Regions from separate parts of the Clostridium sp. FP1 genome, predicted to be linked through region 3. Evidence: riboswitches for the same ligand, from Rfam matches in the RefSeq annotation. Region 3 holds a riboswitch; each other region holds the start of a gene.

Region 1 (4,624 bases), 3.5 Mb from region 3:
GATTCATGATTTTAGAATTGTGGGCAGTGGTGAATATAAAAATTTAATTTTTGACGCCGTAATTGATTTTAACCCAAGCTTTACAGCAGATGATGAATCCAAACTAGGAGATGCAATTAATAGTGAACTGAAAAAATGTTGCCCTCAGTATAATGCGTTGATGACATTAGATAGAGATTATTTAGGGGTAGTATAAATGAAAAAAAGAAAGTATAAGTAGAATTCTATTCTTCTTTGGAATTTTTATGTGCCCCTAAGGAATATCCCGAGGACTACTTAGACTAAATAAGTATAAAATTTCGACTTCGTTCCTTGCAATAAGAAGCGAAAAAACATTGAAATTCCATTTAGAAATTCTTCTTTTGCAAATATAAAATTCTCGTGAGCCTGCCAGGACGGCAGGCTAGCGAACCTGAGCCAGGAAGGCGAATGTGAGCGTCAGAGAATTTTATATTTTCAAAAGTTTAGAATTTCTTAATGAAATTTCACGTTTCGAGCTCATATTACAAGGCACGAAGTCGATTTTTTCACTTATAAGCACACTTCATTACTAATCATGTCCTTGTAAGTTTGTCTTTTGCATATGAGTCTATGCTTTCCTTCACTTACTAAAACTACCGCAGCCTTCCGTATTTTATTATAATTACTACTCATTGAATATCCATAAGCCCCCGTTGAAAGTACAGCCATAAGGTCTCCAGTATCAACCACTGGTAATCTTACACCTTCTAATAATATATCTCCACTTTCACAGCACTTACCAGCTATTGTAACTACCTCCATACAAGGTTCATTTATTCTATTGGCAAGTACACATTGATACTCTGCATTGTATAATGCCGGCCTTATATTATCTGTCATGCCACCATCTACTGCCACATATTTTCTTACATTTGGTATATCCTTTATAGCCCCTACAGTATATAAAGTAATTCCCGCATTAGCTACAATAGACCTCCCTGGCTCTATTACAAGCGTAGGTGATTTTATTCCATACTCCTTGCACTTAATTTTAGCTTCCTGGATTATTACTCTGCAGAAGTCCTCTATTTCTTTTGGCTCATCACCTTTGTTATAATAAACGCCAAAGCCTCCCCCTAGATCCAATTCTTCTATATCATAACTGAATTTTTCTTTAATATCCTTAATGAAAGACAACATTATGCCCACAGCATCTCTGTAAGGTTGTAACTCGAAAATTTGAGACCCTATATGACAGTGTAGTCCTGCAAGTTTTATATTTGAAAAGCTTAACGCAGTTTTTATAACTCCCTCTAATTCGTTATTTAATGCAGTAAACCCAAACTTTGAATCAATTTGACCAGTTTTTATATACTCATGAGTATGAGCTTCTATTCCTGGAGTTACGCGAAGAAGAATCCGTTGCATAATGCCTTTTCCCATTGCCTTTTTATGTATAATCTCCATTTCATGAAGATTATCTACCACAAAAGTTCCTACCCCCAGTTCTATCGCCATTTCAATTTCATCCAATGTTTTATTATTACCATGGAAATACACCTTTCTTAATGGAAAATCAGCCTTATAGGCAGTATATAATTCTCCCCCTGAGACTACATCCAAATATAGTCCTTCACTTTTTACAATTTCGCACATAGCCATAGTTAAAAATGCTTTTCCCGCATAAGCTACCTTATTCCCATTTTCCTGACCTTCAAAAGCTTTAGAGAACCTCCTACAATTACCGCGTATAAGCTGTTCATCCATTACATAAAGAGGGGTTCCGTATTCCTTAGCTAGAGCCTGCGCACTAACGCCTGCAATATTTAATTTATTATTTTCGTCCACTATATTACCAAAAAATCTCACATGAATCCCTCCTTCTATAGCTTATTTACATATTAAATTCCTTTGCAATAACTTGTATAGCCTTTAATTTATCTTCTGTTTTAATAGCGCAAGTAATTCTTATTTCTGAAGTAGTAATCATTTTAATCTCGATACTGTTTTTGCTAAAAACCCTAAACACTCTAGCTGCTACTCCTGAGGTTGTTTTCATTCCAAGCCCCACCACTGAAAATTTAGTTATATCCTCATCAACTATGACTTTATTATCTACTATTGCGTTATCTATAATTTCTAAACTATCCTTTAAACTTTCTTTAGGAATTGTAAAGGATACATTTACGGTTCCATCTATAGGCGACGTTTGACTTATCATATCTATATTAATTCTTTTACTTCCTATAGCTTCAAATATAGTGGCCAATATATTCACGTCTTTAGGTATACGCTGGAGAGTTACTGCCACATCCTCATCACTAGTTGCTATTCCCGTTACTGGTTTACTTTCCATATCCATATTTTTAACCTCCCTAATTACAGTTCCTTTAATATCGCTATTACTGAGCCCTACATATATAGGGATACCATATTTTTGAGCAAGCTCTATAGACCTTGAATGCATTATTTGAGCTCCCAAACTGGCTAGCTCCAGCATCTCTTCATATTCTATTTCATCTAATTTCTTAGCCTCTCCATATGCTCTAGGATCTACACTATATATTCCAGCCACATCCGTATATATTTCACAGCTACCGCAAAGTTTAACAGCCAAAGCTACGGCAGTGGTATCCGACCCACCTCTGCCTAAGGTGGTAATATCACCATCTCCATTTATTCCTTGGAAGCCAGCAACTATTACAATTTTGCCTTCTTTTAAGCTTTTTTTAATTTTCTTATCTTGTATATCCTTAATTAATGCCTTACCATATTGTCCACTAGTTTGAATGCCAATTTGGTGTGCAGTATAGCTTATAGCATCGCATCCTAAAGCCTTAATTGCCATGGCGAGTAGTGCACTTGAAATCATTTCTCCTGTTGATAATATAGCGTCGAGTTCCCTCTTATCTGGTTCCTGCGTTATACCTTTTGATAGAGCTATTAAATCATCCGTAGTTTTCCCCATAGCAGATACAACTATAACTAAATCTGTGTTTTCATTTTTTCTTTTTACTATACTTTGTGCAATACCTTTAATTTTCTCTGTAGTGCCTACAGAAGAGCCTCCATATTTTTGAACAACCACTGCCATAATTCAATCATTCCCCTTTATATCTAGTGTACTTGCTTGTGCACTGATTGATTTTACCTATTTTGTGAAATGTCGTTAAATCAACTACTAATATTTTTAGAATTACCTCCAGGAACATCAAGCTATTGTTTCAAAAAAAATAAATGCAGCAAAGGAACACCTTTGCTGCATAAAAATACATATTTTTATACAAACTTCGTGTACCTTGTAGTTCTCCACTGAAAAATCAGTGACAGTCGTACACATATTATATGTAAAACCAGAAAATATTTTCACAAAATATATCTTCTTCGGCTATAGCTCCTTTCCTTATTCATCCTCGCCTGTCAGCTCCGAACAAGTACTTTTAGATATAGCACCTCTACCCTAGGTAGTTTACTTATTAAATTAGTTCTTAGTCTATCACAGTATGTTTATAAGCACAAGTATTAATTATAAATGTTCTTGCTAAAATATCTATCTCCTCTATCGGGCAGTATCACAACAATATTCCCCTTTTCAATGGTTTTTCCAAGTTTTATTGCAGCTACTAATGCAGCCCCCGAAGAGCTACCTACAATAAGCCCTTCTTTTACTGCAATTAGGTTTAGCATGTTTAAAGCTTCATCATCAGAAACCTTTATAATGTTATCCACTAAACTCATGTCCATGGTTCCAGGCACAAAATTGTTTCCTATTCCTTCTATATCATAACAAAACTCTTCACCACCACCAAGAGTTGAACCATAAGGATCCACTAATATACCCTTTGTATTTTTATTCATTCCCTTTAAATATTTCATAACACCACTAAAGGTACCGCCACTACCTGCTCCTGCCACAAAATAATCAATTTCGCCTTCTAAGGCATCATATATTTCTGGTCCTGTAGTTTCATAATGAGCCTTTGGGTTCGCATTATTTTCAAACTGCTGGAGTGAAATAGAATTAGGAATTTCATTAAGTAGTTCTTTTTCTTTGGCAATAGCCCCTAGCATTCCGTCTTCCCTCCGTGTATTAATAATAGTTGCTCCTAATGCTCTCATCAGGGTTTGCTTTTCTACAGAAAACTTTTCTGGAACCACAAATATTACTTTGTATTCTTTATTTAAGGCTGCAAGCGCAACTCCTATGCCAGTATTTCCTGCAGTAGCTTCGACAATGGTATATCCAGCCTTTAAAATACCCTTGTCTTCTGCATCTTTTATCATGTAAACTCCAACTCTATCTTTAACACTACCACCGGGGTTCTCCCCCTCTAGTTTTGCGAAGATATTTACACCTTCTTTTACGCCCAAATTATTTAATTTAATAAGTGGTGTATTTCCTATAATATCTAATATGCTATTTATATATTTCACTGCTAACACCCCTATTTAGAACTAATTTTGCATATTCTTTTGCACCTTCTAAGGAATGGTCTTTATAATTTCCACATTGAAATTTATTGGCTGCTGGTGTCTCCTCTGACTCTATTACCTTTGTAAGTCCATAATTTAAAGTTTCTATAACCTTATCCACACTCACATCATTCCATGTAATCATATAAAACCCTGTTCTACATCCCATAGGTGAAATGTCTATAATTCC
Region 2 (4,624 bases), 450 kb from region 3:
CTTGTATCATTTGCTATTATAGTTAAGTCTTTAACCTTTGTTTCTATTAATAAGTCTATCATCTTTTCAGGTGTTCCACAGGCTAAAAACCCACCTATCATTATTGACATTCCATCTTTAAGTAACGGTCTGACTCTTTCTAAAGATACAACTTTATTCATTATTTCTCCCCCTGTAAACCTAATATTTCTCTTGCTTCCTTTGGACTAGCAATTTCTCTGCCCAGCTCTTTTGCAAGTCGAACTACTCTTTCTACTAATTCTGCATTTGATTTAGCTGGTATGCCTTTTTCAATATATACATTATCTTCAAATCCAACTCTTACATGTCCACCCATAATAATAGCCATGGCTGCCATTTGAAATTCGCTTCTACCTATACCTGATACAGTGTATGTACTTCCCGCTGGAATGCTTCCTGCCATAAATACCAAATCTCTTGGCGTTGCAGAAATTCCTCCATTTACACCCATAACAAAATTGAAATGCATTGGAGTTTTTATAAAGCCTTTCTTTTGAAGTCTTATAGCCATGTCTATCATGCCCTTATCAAAAACTTCTATTTCTGGCTTTACGGAAAGTTCCATCATCTTTTGGCCAAATTCTTTAATAGTGTTTTCGGTGTTTACGAAAACGTCATCTCCACCAAAATTACAGGTTCCCGCATCTAAAGTTGCCATTTCGGGTTTTAGATCAACAGGTTGTAATCTTTCTGCGTTACTCATACCAACTGCTCCGCCTGTAGAAGGTTGAACAATAACGTCTGGGCATCTTTCCTTAATAGCTTCCATACAGGCTTTAAATCTCTCCCTATCTTGAGTAGGTGTCCCGTCGTCTTTCCTTACGTGTAGATGAATAATGCTAGCCCCTGCACTATATGCTTTTTCAGCTTCTACTGCTATTTCCTCAACCGTATATGGTACGTTTGGATTATGTTCTTTTGTAACTTCTGCTCCGCATATAGCTGCAGTAATAATTAATTTTCCCACGTTGTAACCCCCTCTTTAAATATCAATTACTAAATGAAAAAGTTTACATTCAGCGTTATTTTCTTTGCTTATCTTTTAGAACAACGCAAGTTCCACTGGCCCTACAAACTACTATTGGCTCTTCTAATACATCACAAGCTGAATCATTTATATCCGGTCTTGGTACTATAACTTTTCTTGCTTCAAAAATCATTTTTCTTGATGAATTTCCTACCTTCACTATTTCTCCAACAGCTTCGATAAAGTCTCCTGCATACACTGGTGCTAAAAATTCTACAGCATCATATGCTTTGAATAATCCTTCATCACCATCATTTAAAATCAAAAGTTCTGTAGCTACATCACCAAATAATTGAAGCATTCTTGCCCCGTCCACTAAATTTCCACCATAATGTGCATCATGCGCACTCATTCTCAATCTGATTAACGATTTCATTTTAATTTCCTCCTCTTTTATTGTAGTTGTCAGGATTGCAATACTTATGCTGCTTTTATTTTAAAAATAAAAAAAAGGCGCTGAATTTTCAGTGCCTTAATTAACAGAAGTACTCAACCTATTAATGCAATGAAAAATTACTTTTCATTACATAAATAGCTCTCCATAAAAATCTTTATGGCAGTGATAGAAATACTACTCTCTATCCCCAAGAATATCTTGAAGAACCAAAATACTCTTTCGGCAAATAAATCCTTCGTTTTTGATATTGGATGTCCATATCCTTAGCATTCAAAAACTACCTCTTTTTTTGCACCTCTATTTATGTGAATTTATTAAATTTTAATTTATTGTTCTCAATTGAATTATAATCTGTTAATAATTCAAATACAATACTTTTCTTCAAAAAAATTAATATTTTTTTTCGAACCAATAAGAAAATACACTTTCCTCTTCAAATCCCATCCGTTTGTACATGTTCACTGCAATATCATTAGATGTAATTACTAAAAGTTTAATTTCATCTAAATTTTTCTCACATAGCTTTTTAATGCATTTTACTATTAATGCACTTCCCAACCCTCTTTTTTGGTAAATAGGCGCAATTCCTAGAGTATCAACCCATCCTGTATTCCCATCTATAGAAAGCTCATATATACCACATGGATTATTTTGCTCAAAACATATTCCAATCAAATCCTCATTATTAGCATATTGAACTATATAATCCTTTACATCCAGGTCATCAATAGTTCCTCCATTAGGACTATTTCTAAAGGTTTCATTATGAATATTCATATATTCATGTGAATTTAATATACAAAGAGGCCTAAGGTCCATATTATTATTTACTTTTAAAACCATATTTTCATCTTTTTTATATTTCATTACTACTGCATCATAAATATGAGTAAATTCCAATTTACGAATATATGGGATGAGATGTACTTCATTTTTACGAATACCAATTTTTATATTTTTGGCAGTGCATGCATTACAACATTTACCTATTCTCTCCATTAAAAAGCATAAATTTTTTTCTGCATTTTCTCTTTCAACACAAATATCTGTAATAAATGCTTCTCCTTTAATACTGATTTCCTTAGTTATTACAGCTATGCTTCCTTTGATCTGCCCCCTATCAAATAGTATAAAAACAGTGTCTCCCTCATTAAAAGTATCACTTTCATATATTTTAGTCATTTCTATATAGGTTTTATTATAAGTTAAATCTGTGCTTTTAATGAAATTATATAGTTCCTTCTTCTGCTGAGAAGATATTATTTTAAATTGTTTAATTTCCATTGGCTCATCCCCTTTTAATCATTTATCCAATAAATAATAAACGCAATTTATCTACTGCGCTATAAATTTTTATAGTTTTTATTTCATCACAATCCGAAACCCTTTCGGAATTGTCTGGGTGTTATGCCATGTATTTTCTTAAATGCCGCTGTAAATTTCGATGGGCTTTCATAACCACACTTTTCTGCGATGTTTTTGATGCTTAGTTCATCAGCGCCTAGAAACATCATTGCCCGCTTCATTGTTTCTGTGCGAATATAGTCGAAGATTGTCATATGATAAAGTTGCTTGAAGGAGCGTCGCAGCTTTGTCTCACTCATCTCTGCAAGTCGGCACATAGCAATCATAGAGGGAGGGTTCAATATGTCCCGGTCTATGTTTACCTTCACCCCGTATGTTTTTTGTTCATCCTCCCATGTCACATGATTGCGACGGTTATCACTCCACGGCCTTTCGCGCTGTGTATTGCACACAATCAACGACAATAACTCACCCATCTTACATTCGAAATTCATTAGGGGCATATCACCGCTTCGTACACCCCACCGTATTTGCTCAAGAACAAGGGTGATATTTGGGGTATTGTAATGAGTTTCCTGTAAACAACCTAGATTATCCATTGAAAAAGGTGGGTCAAGTGGTCTATACTCAAGGAATTTTTGAATAAACTCTTCAAAAACCAGAACACAGGTATAGCAAGTGTGAACATTTGCGGGGAAGGTTATTTTTAGTGGCTTTTTAGGATTAACAATCACATGATTTATTGGAGTCAAGTGTTTTGCTGACTTCCCCCTCTGGGTAAATGTAATATCCCCGCAATCCACGCAGAATATCAACATACAAGGCTTTTCTATCTCCATTGTATATGACAGCGTCTTAGTTGGAGTGAACCAAGCGCTGCTTACAAACAGCCCTTTGGCTGCATGCATTTCCATAATCCAACCGTTTTCCCAACTGGGTGGGAAGTTGTATTTGATGCCATTACCGTAAGGCCGTTTCTCCAAACCAAAGTTGGCTGCCATAGCTCCAAAACCCAATTGATATTCATTCGTAGTCATATTGACACCCCTCTTTCCTCACAAAGTAAACACAACACTTTATGATACTTTGTATTACAAACTGCTAATTATAGTGTATTATAACATTTCCACAAATATGGGACAAGCATGAAAAATATCCCAAAACGGTACAATCCTGCTCCAAAATGAATAAATTATAAATAGAAAAACAGTTAAAAAATACTGTTGCATACTGCGTTTAAGTCAATTGCCATCGTCTTCTAAGTTCTACTTAGTTACAAGCTGTCCTGTTGACAGACTAAAAAGTGATTGATACAATTGCTAATAGTTAGAACAGCCTAACATTTACCCTCTAGGCTTTATGAAATCGTCCTTATGATGCCCACTAGCCTTGAAAAACTTGTTTTTATCTAAAAGGAGGAATATATAAAATGAAAAACAAATTGATTTCCCTATTATGCGCAGGAGTAATTCTGGCATCTGGACTAGTAGGCTGCAGCACCGCAAGTACTTCCAAATCGCCTGATACTAAGCCTTTGACTGTGGAAAACTCGTCGAAAAATATTTCTGCAACCCGCACCATATCAACTAAACTTGGAGATGTAAAAGTTCCTTCAAATCCCAAAAGGGTTATTGTAGAGTATCTCATGGGAGACGTTATATCCCTTGGCATTAGACCCGTTGGTATATCCGATGTATACATCGGTGCGGCATATCATAATATAACTGCAGACATTAAAAACTTAGGACACTTTAAAAACTGGGATCTTGAAGCTGTTATGCTTTTGAAGCCTGATTTGATTATCACCATTAATAAAGAACAGTCTGAAAAGCTTTCTAAAATTGCACCTACGGTTTATGTTCCTTATGGGGATA
Region 3 (4,624 bases):
ATCATTGACAATACCTTCCTGCGTGATTATACTACCCCTAGCCTAAGGGAAATGGTTATTTGATTAACTAAATAGTTAATCAAAAGCCAAAGGGGAAGGCTAAGGTTTTATAATATCAATTAAAATTATGCATGAAGCGGGGGTGCTTCGTAAAAGGAGAGATGGTAATTTTATAAATTATATTATTGAGAGAGAAGTCATTGATAGGATTCCAATGGATATGTATCAGTATTTGGATAACTAACATTACGACTTTTCATTCAAAATAGAATATTTAAAGGAAGTGGAGAAAGTAATGTATATTGATGCACATAGTCATTTAGACTTCTTTAATAACAAGATAGAGTATGCTATTAATGAAATTAATAACCTTAAAATCCTAACTATTGCGAGTGGTATGGATATGGAGAGTTACTTAAAAAATAAGGAATATAGCAAAAGGAGTCAATATATTAAAGCTACCTTTGGAATACATCCATGGAAGGCAGCGGAATATAAGGGGGAGCTTGAAGATTTAATCCCTTATATTGAAGAAAGCAAGATTATAGGGGAAATAGGCTTAGATTTCTTTTGGGCAGAGGATAACGGTACCTATGAGGCACAAAGAAGGATTTTCAATTTTATATTAGAGGAAAGTATTAAAAGAGATAAAGTTATATGTATACATACAAAAGGTGCAGAGGAAGAAATATATAATATTCTTAAGCATTATAGCTATAGTAAAGTAATTATTCATTGGTATAGTGGTGATATTAAAACCTTAGATAAATTTATAGAGCTAGGTTGCTATTTCACTATAAGTGTTGATATAGACTACTCTAAATTAACAGAAGAAATATTAGCTAGGATTCCAATAGATAGATTACTTGTGGAGACTGATGGACCAACAGCTTTAGAATGGGTAAATGGTGATTATGGCTATCCTAGAGTAATAATTAATGTTATAAAAAGCGTTTCAAAGAGAAAAGCAATTTCCACTGAGAGATTATTAAAAGTATTAGAAGATAATTTCTTTGAATTAACTGGAATTAAAATCCAGGGTTAAGAGTTAATGAAATAATAGAGAGCATAATCTTCATAACTATTTGAAAATATTGCAATTGAGTAGAAAAATAACGATCAATAAAAAAGAGGTAAGGCAGGTTGACAAATTTAATATATTGTTATACACTAAACAATATAATTTTATAAGACCTCACTTTTATATGTGGGGTAGAGGCGCGACATTTAACAGTCTTTAGTGGAGTTTGAGAAGCATTGATACTAGAGAGAAGGAAAGGTCGCCGAAGCAAATAAAATCTCAATATTATTTGCTGGGTCTGCAGTTAAGAGTTGCAGGACTGTCTCAATAAACTTCCCGGTTTATTGAGTTGTGCTATCTCATTTGGGAAAAGAAGAGGTTTAGGGACAACTATGCATGTTGAGACCTGAGTTTATCTCAGGTCTTTTTTTGTTTGGGGAAATTCCTAAGAGGATTAAATAGTGCCACCTAATGTAAGGGTGGCATTTTTAATTTAAATATATTATATGAATCTAGTACAAAAGAAGGAGAGAAGTAGTTATGAAAAAGAAATTATCATTATTAATAGTAGCATATCTATCAGTAGTTATGCTTTTAACAGGATGTGGGTCAAGCAGTAGTTCAAAAGAGGCAAAAGCAGAAGAGGCGGGTGGAAAATTTAAAGTAGGTCTTGAAGCCGGATATGCACCATTTAACTGGACTCAAATGGATGATTCTAATGGTGGGGTTAAAATTGAAGGCGGCTCAGAATATGCAGGCGGATATGATGTAGAAATCGCTAAAAAGATTGCCAAAGATTTAGGAAAAGAATTGGTTATTACTAAAACTGAGTGGGATGGTCTTGTACCAGCATTAGCTTCGGGTAAAGTAGATGCAATTATTGCAGGTATGTCACCCACAGCAAAACGTAGAGAGGTTATTGATTTCTCGGATAACTACTATAAATCAGATTTAGTTATGCTTGTTAAAAAGGGTGGAAAATATGATGCAGCCACTTCTATTAAGGATTTTAAGGGAGCAAAAATAACTGCCCAATTAAATACATTCCACTATTCAGTAATAGATCAAATTCAAGGCGTAAACAAGGAACCAGCTATGGACAACTTTCCTGCCATGAGAGTTGCTCTTGAATCAGGAATGATTGATGGGTACGTATCAGAACGTCCTGAAGGCGTTAGTTCGGAGGCTGCAAATAAAAGATTTAAAATGGTAGAATTTAAAAGTGGATTTACTACAACAGACGCGGATACGTCAATTGCTGTAGGGATTGCAAAAGGTAGTGATTTAACTGTGAAAATCAATAAAACATTAGCTGGTATTTCAAAAGCAGATCGTAAAAACATTATGGATGCTGCAATAAAGAACCAACCATCAGCTAAATAGTATTTATTTATGATATAAGGAGGAGAAAGATGAGCTTTGAATGGGTAGTAAAAATCATTTCAAATAACTGGCCAATGTTCATACGTGGAGCAGGTACGACACTCTTAATTTCCATGGTGGGTACTATTATAGGTTCCATAATCGGTTTATTAATAGGGGTTGTACGTACTATTCCAATGCCCCAGCGAGGAATAAAAAGAGTCATGCTTAAAATTGTTAATGCTATTCTTTTTGTTTATATAGAGATATTCCGTGGAACGCCTATGATTGTACAAGCAATGGTAATTTATTACGGATCTGCTTTAGCATTTGGTATAAATATGAATAGGTTATATGCAGCAATTTTTATCGTTTCAATTAATACAGGGGCTTACATGTCAGAAATTATCCGTGGTGGTATTGTTTCTATCGATAAAGGACAATTTGAAGCAGCTCATGCTATAGGTATGAATCATATTCAAACTATGACGAGTGTAATAATACCACAAGTAATTCGTAATATCTTACCAGCAACGGGTAATGAATTTGTAATCAATATAAAAGATACATCAGTACTTAATGTAATTTCGGTAACAGAATTATATTTCCAAACAAAATCAATTTCAGGAAATAATTTTAGATATTTTGAAACATTTTTTGTTGCATGTATTTTGTATTTTATAATGACCTTCACAATAACAAGGATTTTGCGCTACATTGAAAGGAAATTAGATGGTCCGGACAATTATATTATGTATGCTAATCAAATGCAGGTAGAAACTCCGGAAGATATGTGTCGTAGAACAAGAAATAGTGACGAGAATAAATATTAGGCGAAGGAGTAGGAAGTATGGAAAAAATAATTAATATACAGCATTTAAGCAAATCATTTGGAAATCATGAAGTGTTAAAAGACATTGATTTTTCAGTAAATAAAGGCGAAGTAGTCTGCGTCATAGGTTCTTCTGGATCTGGTAAATCTACTCTTCTTCGGTGCGTTAACCTTCTAGAAAAACCTAGTGGTGGTGAAATCATCTATAAAGGAGAAAACATTTTAGATGATAAACATGATATCTACGCCTACCGTACAAAGCTTGGTATGGTGTTTCAACAATTCAACTTATTTAATAATCATAATGTTTTAAGCAACTGCGTGGTTGGACAAATAAAAGTGTTAAAGCGTTCCAAAGAGGAAGCAGAAAAAGTAGCTATGAAATATTTGAAAGTGGTTGGAATGGAGCAATATGTTAATGCAAAACCAAAACAATTATCAGGTGGCCAAAAACAACGTGTGGCTATCGCAAGAGCACTTTCTATGGAACCAGATGTGATGCTCTTTGATGAACCAACATCAGCCCTTGATCCTGAGATGGTAGGTGAAGTTCTTAAAGTTATGAAGGAACTTGCGCAAATTGGTCTTACTATGTTAATAGTAACTCATGAAATGGAGTTTGCAAAAGAAGTATCTGACCGTGTAGTATTTATGGACAAAGGGGTCATAGCAGAAGAAGGAAGTCCAGCGCAAATTTTCAATAATCCAAGGGAGGAACGTACCAAGGAATTCTTAAAGCGTACATTAAAGCAGATGTAATATAATTTGTGAAGGATGATAAATATATGTATTTGCAAAAAGGAAATTAAAAGCAATCCATGCCTTTGAAAAAGAATATTTAGGTTAAGGGAGAAATCTCTTAGCCCTTTTTTTTCACTGAAAGCAACTAGTTATTGTTTGCTAAGTTCATAGTATCTACAGTTGAATAATATCTAAATCATCAGGAACAATAATATTCCCTGAAAAAAATTCCTTACCTTCATCAATATATAGTTTTTTTCTGCTTAATATATTTTTATCTTCAGTATGAAACATAACTAAGGTTTTTACATTTAATTTAGAGGCGGTTTCACATGCGTCCCTTACTGTAGCATGATGTTTTTCATAAGGTTTGAAGATATCCTTTTCTGAATACAAACAAAAAGCTTCATGAAAGAGGTAATCTACATTATTGGCATATTTAAGTAAAGCTTCCTTATAAGGCTCGTCTCCTAAAAATGCTAATTTTTTTCCGTTTTTAAGGATTGTGGTAAAGCCAAACTGAAGTTGTTTAGTGCTTTTAATATCAAAAAACTCTACATTCCAATCTAATATAGTACACGTACAGTTATTATGAATTTTATTAAATAGTATTCTATTTCCAATGTGCTTTGTAAATTTTTCATCTAAAAGTATGCTGGTTAATGTAT

Evidence for each region. Region 3 has a riboswitch for lysine ahead of G9F70_RS05100 (transporter substrate-binding domain-containing protein). Riboswitches for the same ligand answer to the same signal wherever they lie in the genome.
Region 1: another riboswitch for lysine. It lies ahead of G9F70_RS21450 (aspartate kinase); the one in region 3 lies ahead of G9F70_RS05100 (transporter substrate-binding domain-containing protein).
Region 2: another riboswitch for lysine. It lies ahead of G9F70_RS03015 (hotdog domain-containing protein); the one in region 3 lies ahead of G9F70_RS05100 (transporter substrate-binding domain-containing protein).

The regions. Positions count from the first base shown of each region.
Region 1 is NZ_JAAMNJ020000001.1:4,513,406-4,518,029, forward strand. It holds gene G9F70_RS21440 (cation diffusion facilitator family transporter) at 1-196, shown strand, start outside; gene lysA (diaminopimelate decarboxylase) at 532-1,830, opposite strand; gene G9F70_RS21450 (aspartate kinase) at 1,856-3,055, opposite strand; lysine riboswitch at 3,256-3,427, opposite strand; gene G9F70_RS21455 (PLP-dependent cysteine synthase family protein) at 3,484-4,395, opposite strand; gene G9F70_RS21460 (S-ribosylhomocysteine lyase) at 4,379-4,624, opposite strand, start outside.
Region 2 is NZ_JAAMNJ020000001.1:575,998-580,621, reverse strand. It holds gene atoD (acetate CoA-transferase subunit alpha) at 1-161, opposite strand, end outside; gene G9F70_RS03020 (3-keto-5-aminohexanoate cleavage protein) at 161-988, opposite strand; gene G9F70_RS03015 (hotdog domain-containing protein) at 1,044-1,424, opposite strand; lysine riboswitch at 1,573-1,753, opposite strand; gene G9F70_RS03010 (GNAT family N-acetyltransferase) at 1,836-2,729, opposite strand; gene G9F70_RS03005 (helix-turn-helix domain-containing protein) at 2,816-3,787, opposite strand; gene G9F70_RS03000 (ABC transporter substrate-binding protein) at 4,180-4,624, shown strand, end outside.
Region 3 is NZ_JAAMNJ020000001.1:1,027,655-1,032,278, forward strand. It holds gene G9F70_RS05095 (TatD family hydrolase) at 296-1,045, shown strand; lysine riboswitch at 1,206-1,386, shown strand; gene G9F70_RS05100 (transporter substrate-binding domain-containing protein) at 1,562-2,404, shown strand; gene G9F70_RS05105 (amino acid ABC transporter permease) at 2,434-3,216, shown strand; gene G9F70_RS05110 (amino acid ABC transporter ATP-binding protein) at 3,234-3,974, shown strand; gene G9F70_RS05115 (MBL fold metallo-hydrolase) at 4,131-4,624, opposite strand, start outside.